2 regions of the Shewanella sp. SM101 genome follow, and region 1 is predicted to be linked to the other one. Evidence: predicted binding sites of a transcription regulator. Region 1 holds the regulator's gene; the other holds the start of a gene.
The links. Region 1 encodes sigma-54, which starts transcription at its own class of promoters, with help from an activator protein. Its sites were predicted from a motif close to GTTGGCACGNNNNTNGNNT; they were not measured.
Positions count from the first base shown of each region.

Region 2: a site for sigma-54 is predicted at 1,692-1,710, ahead of L5M38_RS12000 (YccF domain-containing protein). Genes of this name have one in related genera too.

Region 1 covers NZ_JAKKRH010000032.1:31,032-35,234, forward strand. Annotated here, with positions in the region: gene lptB (LPS export ABC transporter ATP-binding protein) at 1-704, shown strand, start outside; gene L5M38_RS16945 (RNA polymerase factor sigma-54) at 812-2,290, shown strand; gene hpf (ribosome hibernation promoting factor) at 2,319-2,606, shown strand; gene ptsN (PTS IIA-like nitrogen regulatory protein PtsN) at 2,609-3,052, shown strand; gene rapZ (RNase adapter RapZ) at 3,049-3,903, shown strand; gene L5M38_RS16965 (HPr family phosphocarrier protein) at 3,890-4,165, shown strand.
Region 2 covers NZ_JAKKRH010000018.1:96,561-100,763, reverse strand. Annotated here, with positions in the region: gene L5M38_RS12010 (M14 family metallopeptidase) at 1-290, shown strand, start outside; gene L5M38_RS12005 (alpha/beta fold hydrolase) at 287-1,177, shown strand; gene L5M38_RS12000 (YccF domain-containing protein) at 1,213-1,620, opposite strand; gene L5M38_RS11995 (pyridoxal-phosphate dependent enzyme) at 1,888-2,916, shown strand; gene L5M38_RS11990 (NrtR DNA-binding winged helix domain-containing protein) at 2,998-3,711, shown strand; gene prs (ribose-phosphate diphosphokinase) at 4,069-4,203, shown strand, end outside.

The sequences.
Region 1 (4,203 bases):
ATCTGGCAAAAAGTTACAAGAGTCGCCAAGTGGTTAAAGACGTCAGTCTGACGGTAAAAACCGGTCAAGTCGTTGGCCTACTCGGTCCAAACGGTGCCGGTAAAACCACGACCTTTTACATGGTTGTCGGGCTAGTGAAGAGCGATAAGGGGCATATCTTTATCGACGATGATGATTTAACCGCAGATCCTATGCATCTGCGTGCCCGCAAAGGCATAGGTTACTTACCGCAGGAAGCCAGTATCTTTCGTAAGCTAACTGTTCATGACAACATCATGGCCGTACTGCAAACTCGTAAAGAACTTAAAAACGAAGAACGAGAAGAAGAACTAGAACATCTGCTCGAAGAGTTTCATATCACCCACATCCGTGACAGCCAAGGCATGTCATTGTCGGGTGGCGAACGTCGTCGCGTCGAAATTGCGCGGGCTTTAGCCGCTAATCCTAAGTTCATTTTGCTCGATGAACCGTTTGCCGGCGTCGATCCTATTTCGGTTATCGACATCAAGAAGATTATCGAACAACTCAAAAGTCGCGGCCTTGGCGTACTGATCACAGACCATAATGTCCGCGAGACATTAGATGTATGTGAACATGCTTATATTGTGAGTCACGGAAACCTGATTGCCGAAGGAACTCCAGCAGAGATCTTAGACAATCAGCAAGTTAGGGCTGTGTACTTAGGTGAACAATTCAGGCTATAGTTAATCGAGCGAAGCCTATGGAGACAATTTATACCGCCATTAGGCTTCACTCAAAATGATAATAAGCGACCTCCTCCAACAATAATAACGTAGGGATCAGCGGTAACATGAAAGCGTCACTCCAGCTCAAACTGGGTCAACAGTTAACCATGACGCCACAATTACAACAGGCCATACGTCTGTTGCAACTGTCGTCATTAGAACTGCAGCAAGAGATCCAGCAAGCATTAGATTCTAATCCCCTTCTCGAGCTGGAAGAGGATCAATTCGACGCCACTAAACCCCCTGTAAACCAAACGCTATCCGATACGGATTTCAGTGAATCTAGCACTCTGCCACCAGAAAAAGACAGCTCCACCATAGACACGGCAGAGTCGCTAACCAAAGAATCCATGCCCGATGAGCTCCCCATGGACACCACATGGGATGAAGTGTTTACCGCCTCCCCAAACTCAGGCCCCGGCGGCAGTCGTGAAGACGATATGCCCTTCCAAGGCGAGACCAGTGAAGGTTTGTACGAACACTTAGAATGGCAAAAAAACCTCACGCCGTTTTCTGAAACCGATTTAGCCATTGCCACCGCCATTATTGATGCCATCGACGATCAGGGCTATCTCACCCAAAGCACTGAAGAAATTCTCGAAGCCATGGGCAATCCTGAAGTTGAGCTTGACGAAGTCGAAGCCGTACTCAAGCGCATTCAGCATTTTGATCCCATAGGCGTTGCCGCCCGCGATTTAAGTGAATGCCTGCTGATCCAACTGTCGCATTTCGCCGCTGATACTCCCAACCTAGAAAACGCCCGCATGCTGATCAAAGATCATTTAGATCTGATCGCCGCCCGTGATTTTAGATTATTGATGCGTAAGACTAAATTAAAAGAAGATGAATTAAGGGATGGTATAGCACTTATCCAAACCCTCAATCCTCGCCCAGGTTTGTTGATCACGCCCAATAATGACGAATACGTTATCCCAGATGTGTCTGTGTCGAAGAAAAATGGCCGCTGGGTCGTTGAGCTTAATCCTGACTGCATGCCCAAAATCAATGTAAATCAACATTATGCTTCTATGGCACGCAGTACCAAAAACCAAGCCGATAGCCAATTTATTCGCGGCCATCTGCAAGAGGCTAAATGGTTTATTAAGAGCCTAGAAAGCCGTAACGATACTTTGCTTAAAGTTGCTAATTGCATAGTGCAATATCAGCAAGGTTTCTTTGAGTACGGTGAAGAAGCCATGAAGCCTATGGTGCTTAACGATATTGCCGAAGCGGTAGAAATGCATGAGTCCACCATCTCACGGGTCACAACTCAAAAATACATGCATACCCCTAAGGGACTTTTTGAACTAAAATACTTCTTCTCTAGCCACGTCGGTACTGACGATGGTGGTGAGTGCTCATCCACAGCAATCAGAGCCTTTATCAAGAAACTGGTTGCAGCGGAAAACCAGAAAAAACCATTAAGCGATAGTAAGATGGCACAACTTCTGGCAGAACAAGGGATCAACGTAGCCCGCAGAACCATTGCGAAGTACCGAGAGGCTATGCTTATTCCACCTTCTAATCAGCGTAAAAGTTTATAACCTACAGTGGATATCGGAGGACGTTTCTATGCAAATAAACCTAAGTGGGCACCATATCGAAATTACCGAATCGTTACGTGCATATGTAGAAGAAAAGTTTTCAAAACTTGAACGCCATTTCGAACAGATCAATAATGTGCACGTTGTGCTCAATGTTGAGAAAATGCAACAGATTGCCGAAGCGAGAATAAACCTCATAGGTGGTGAAGTTTTTGCTACTTCAGAGCATGCTGACATGTATGCCGCTATAGACGCCCTGATTGACAAGCTTGACCGTCAGGTTATTAAACACAAAGAGAAGTTAACAAAACACTAATAATGGAACTTTGTACCATACTGCGGCCGGAGTGCACTACCTGCGCCACTCCGGGCAGCAAGAAAAAGGTACTGGAACTCATCAGCGACTTAGTCGCTGCCCAGTACCCGACCCTCTCATCTCAAGAGATATTCGAAAGCCTAGTGGCGCGCGAAAAGATGGGGAGCACAGGTATAGGTAACGGCATCGCCATTCCACATGGTCGACTAGCCGATATAGATCAGCCCATTGCCATACTAATTAAGTGTGAAGAGCCGATAGCATTTGATGCTATCGATAAGCAACCTGTTGATATTTTATTTGCACTACTGGTGCCTGCAGACCAATGTCAGCAGCACTTAAGTACCTTGTCTTGCATGGCCGAAAAGCTGAGCGACAAGCAAATATTAAAGCAATTACGCAAGACGCATGATGAAACGGAACTCTATCAGGTAATCACTGGATGAAACTGGTCATAGTGTCGGGCCGCTCAGGCTCAGGCAAATCTGTCGCCCTTAGGGTACTCGAAGATCTCGGCTATTATTGTGTCGATAACCTTCCCTTGCCATTGATTGGCAGTTTGCTTGAGCAACTCAAAGGCAGTAACGATCTCGTCGCCATCAGTGTCGACGTGCGTAACATGCCTGAGCAGGATAAGGTCTTAGTGAAACAACTCGCTAGCCTACCTCCAGATACTGAGTTAACGAGCTTCTTCCTTAACTCCAGCGATAAAATTCTGCTCAAGCGTTACAGCGAAACCCGCCGTTTGCATCCTTTGTCGAAGAGCCGAGTCTCTTTGCAAGAAGCGATAAAGCTGGAGGGAAAACTGCTCGAGCCTATGTCAAAACTGGTCGATCACTACATAGATACGTCGAATCTGAATATCTATGATTTAAGCGACCAAGTCAGACAAATTCTCCTTGGTAGTGTCGATAAAGAACTCGTGATCAACTTCGAGTCCTTTGGCTTTAAGCACGGAATGCCCACCGAAGCCGACTTTATGTTCGATGTGCGCTTCCTGCCCAATCCCCACTGGGAGTTGGCGCTGCGGCCATTGACTGGCTTAGATGAACCCGTAGCTGAGTTCTTAAATCGCCAACCACTGGTCAATAAGTTCATCTGGCAAATCGAAAATTTACTGGAGACTTGGCTGCCGCACCTCGAGCGTAACAATCGCAGTTATTTAACTGTGGCGATTGGCTGCACAGGTGGACAGCACAGATCGGTTTACGTCGCAGAGCAATTGGCAAAACGCTTTAGTAACGGTAAACATAAAGTTTATGCCCGTCATCGAGAGCTCAATAATGCCAAAGCTTGAACGTCAGATAACCATCTGTAATAAGCTCGGTTTACATGCCCGTGCCGCCACTAAGTTGGTGGTACTGGCTTCCGAGTTTGATGCGACCATCACCTTAATCCAAGGCGATAAACAAGCATCGGCCGCCAGTGTACTTGGCTTACTGATGCTTGAAACTGGTATGGGTAAAACCATTAAGCTGATCGCCGAAGGCCCAGATGCAGAGCCGGCTCTCGATGCCATTTGTGCCTTAATCGACGCTAAGTTTGACGAAGCCTGTTAGTTTCACTTCACACTAAGCACTTCATCGTTAGTTTCACT
Region 2 (4,203 bases), on a different contig from region 1:
AGCACCAAGTGGCAGATCCTTCTGCTCAGGTGCCATTTTTACCTTTGACATTAGAGATGGGATCTTGGGCATGGATAAAGAAGAATCCTAGACAAATATTTAATTTTGCTGGCTTTTTTAATCCACAAAAAACACATCGTCACCACAGGATTTTACGCAGGCATACAGTACTCATGCAATTTATGATGGAAGCGGCCTATGCCCAATCGTTAGAGCAGTTAACACCTGAACGTTTGACTGAGCTGACAGAGTGCGCACGGCATTATTGGTATCGGGAGTCTCAGTCATGACCACTTGGGTGTTATTAAGGGGATTAATGCGTGATCAGCGCCATTGGAATGGTTTCGATCAGCGTCTGCGACAAAAGGGATTGCGAGTGCTGACACCGGATCTTCCGGGCAATGGGACGCTATCCCACGAATTAAGTCCGCTTAAGATTGCCGATTATGCCCATGCCGTGTGGCAGCAATTGGATGAGCAGGTACAGGAAGGGGAGACTATTTATCTCCTCGGCTTGTCTATGGGCGGTATGTTGGCGTTGGAAATGGCATGCCAGCGACCTTGGCAGATAAGGCATGCCTTTGTATTAAACAGCAGTGCGGCGAATTTATCGTCTTGGTATCAAAGATTTAACCCGCTGAATGCATTGAAGGCTTTTTTCATGCGGGCTCGGGGTAACGCTTTACATCCAATCGAGTCGACTATAGTGCGTTTAACCAGTTTTCGTCATCGGCGAGACCGAGATTTAATTGTCAAGTGGAGTGAGTTTCGCCGCGATACCACACCAAGTAGACGCAATGTATGGCGACAACTTTGGGCGGCTTTTCAATACCAATGTCCATTGACAGTAGAAGTGCCGATAACTGTGCTCTGCGGTGACCGTGATGCGCTGGTGAGTATGGCATCGAGTAAGGCGTTAGCACGGCATTTTTACACCGATTTGATTGTACTCGCGTATTGTGGTCACGATGCCGCTATAGATGCATCCGCAAAACTGGCGCATTATCTGTTGGACATTGTGGGGGCGACTAAGCCGCAAGTGCAGTTTTCTGTGGATAGTGAGCCTGCCAATACTCAATATGATTGCAACGATTTATTGGAGGAAGAAATAGCCTTAAACGAAGCGATATTTGCTGTATGGGATGACAAAGCGCTATCCACTCTTGAAACCAAATAATCGAGAGTGAATAGCGCAGTTAACGCATTGTCTTATTAAGCTTTAGCCACTACGGTTTGGCCTATCGGTGTGAGGCTGAGTAAAGCCAACTTAAGATGCTGTATCCCAAAGGGAATACCGATAATCGTCACAAAACAAGCTAAGGCGTGGAGCAAATGCCCTATGACTAACCAGATCCCAAACAGTAAGAACCAAATGATATTTCCTACCATGCCTAATGCACCTGTGCCCAAGTCTTCACGTCCAGTTAAGTGGCGACGGTTCATTTGTTCTTGGCCGAAGGGCCAAAAGGTCATTTCGCCGATAACAAAACAGGCGCGGCCGAAGGGAATACCAATGATACTGATAAAACACAGGACACCTGCGAGCCACCAAGCGAGTCCCATCACAAATCCGCCGAGTACAAACCAAGCTATGTTGAATATTAAGCGTAATACAGCCATTGAAAGCTCCTTATGTTTACCCTGTTAGCCTTTATCGTTAGCTTCGATAAATTGAATATATGTCAATGTCTAAGCGATAACTATGCCAACTATTTAAATTGTTCATAATCAATTGGTTAATTATATGTATTCGAGATTCATGTGTCATTTTCACTAGTTTTTCGCCAAATTGATAATTTCTTAAGGGCGTAACAGGAAGGGCGGAGTTACACTAGCCTTCCCTTAACTGGCTTAAAAACCAGAGAATTTAATCGTTTGAGTAGCTTGATGTTTGCAAATTCCCCTGTCGAACCATTTGCCTTTGCTGGCAGAGACATATTCCTAAAACGTGATGATTTACTGCATCCGGCGTTTAGTGGCAATAAAGCTCGCAAATTCGGCTATTTTTTAGATCATGAGTTTGCAGGCATCAGCAAGGTGATAGGTCATGGCTCGCCATTAGCTAACTCACTGTATTCATTGTCAACATTAGCGAAGATGAAAGGCTGGCAATGTGATTTTTATGTAGATCATATTGCCAGTCAAGTGGTTAAACATCCTACGGGCAATTACGCTGCCGCTTTAGCGAATGGCGCTAATATTATCGATTTAAGTGTGTTAATAGCACAAAAGCAGGCGTGCACTCAGTCGCAATCTGAACCTCACGTTTTGTCAAATCTTAATGCTAGGCCTGACCCTACAGCGCAAGTGGGCGATGTGCGACTGAGTTGCCAAGATTATATCGAGGCTCAAGTATTCGTGAATGAGCCGACGGCGCTTTTTATCCCTGAGGGGGGTCGTTGTGCTTACGCTGAATACGGGGTAAATAGATTGGCGCAAGAGATAGTACAGTTTGCGAAGGCGAATGGATTGGTTGATTTAACGGTGTTTTTACCTTCGGGGACGGGAACGACAGCGTTATTTTTAAATCAGTATTTTATCCGTCAGCAAACGGATATTCGCGTCGTGACTTGTGCCGTTGTCGGTGGCGATGATTATTTGCGCTTGCAATTTTTGTTGCTTAATACCAATACCAGTGAGCATCCACAGATTGTTAATGTCGGCAAGAAATATCATTTTGGTAAACTTTATCCGGAATTTTATGCCATGTGGCAGCGGGTCTGCGCCTCAGGCGTGCAGTTTGAATTACTCTACGATCCCTTAGGTTTTATTGTGCTTGAGGAATATTTACAAGGCGGTGGCTCTCGTCCTGTGATGTATATCCACCAAGGTGGCTTACTCGGGAACGAGACCATGTTGCCACGTTATCAGCGTAAATTTGGGCAAAGTGGCTCATCCTGTGCCTCTGAGCATTGACTTAGTGACGCTAAGACATAATATGTTTGAAGCTATGTAATGCTAAGTTAAGCTGATGATTTGGAACGATGGGGAATATTAATGACTGAAGCGGAATATCTCGCCAATTACAATCCTAAGGTTTTTAAGGCTCAGCTACTGACAGTAGATGCTGTATTGTTTACCTATCACGATCAGCAGCTTAAAGTACTCCTAGTACAACGCTCAAATCATCCATTTTTAGGTTTATGGGGATTACCTGGAGGGTTTATCGATGAAAATTGCGATCAATCCCTTGAGCAAACTGTATTACGTAAACTGCATGAGAAAACCGCAGTAGTGCCACCTTATATTGAGCAGCTATGCACTGTGGGTAATCGTGGTCGCGATGTAAGAGGCTGGTCTGTGACTGTGTGTTATACCGCCTTGATGAGTTATCAAGCTTGCCAAATTCAGATTGATTCAGTGAGTGATGTTAAGTGGTGGCCATTAGCAGATGTGTTGCAGATGCCCTTGGCGTTTGATCATCTGCAGTTAATTGAGCAAGCGCGGGAACGCTTAACACAAAAAGCCTTATATTCTTTAGTACCAGGATTTGCACTGTCTGAACCTTTTACCTTGCCAGAACTGCAGCATGTACATGAGGTTTTACTGGGCAAGCCTATCCAAGGTAAATCTTTTCGTCGGCGGGTTGAACAGGCCGATTTATTGATCGATACGGGATTAAAGCGCACCGAACGTGGTCGTCCTGCTAATTTATACCGCTTGAAACCCAATACCGCATCGTATCGCTTCTTAAGAAATTTAGAATGTTGATCACAGTGAATGTGGATTTAAGCAAGATATTCGCCTTGCTCAATATGAGTTACGGCGACTGGTTATGCCTTATTCATGGTGACTTTGAATCAGTAAAGGCTGTTTAATTACTGATTTTGCCTTAATGTCTCCGGTTCTTGTATTACTCGATACCCATATTGTAGCTTCTTAGTTGTCGCACCCACCAATAGTGTCTAAAGGACACTATATGTCATTTAAGCATAACATTTTAGGTTGCGGCGTCTGAAATAGTCTAAAAATCAACTTTACATAATAATGTCTTTAAGACACTATTGTTCATGTAGACAACAAGGGCGTCGTCAATTTCGGCAATCTTGCCACAGACAGGAGGTTACTATGTCCCAACGTATTCAAACGTCTCAAGATGCTTCTCACGCTCAATGTTCGCAAGCCGATTTTTATCGGTTACCCGCAGCTAGCGATGAGACTCACTACCGTTTATTTCAATTTGGTGCGGGGGAAAACCATGTT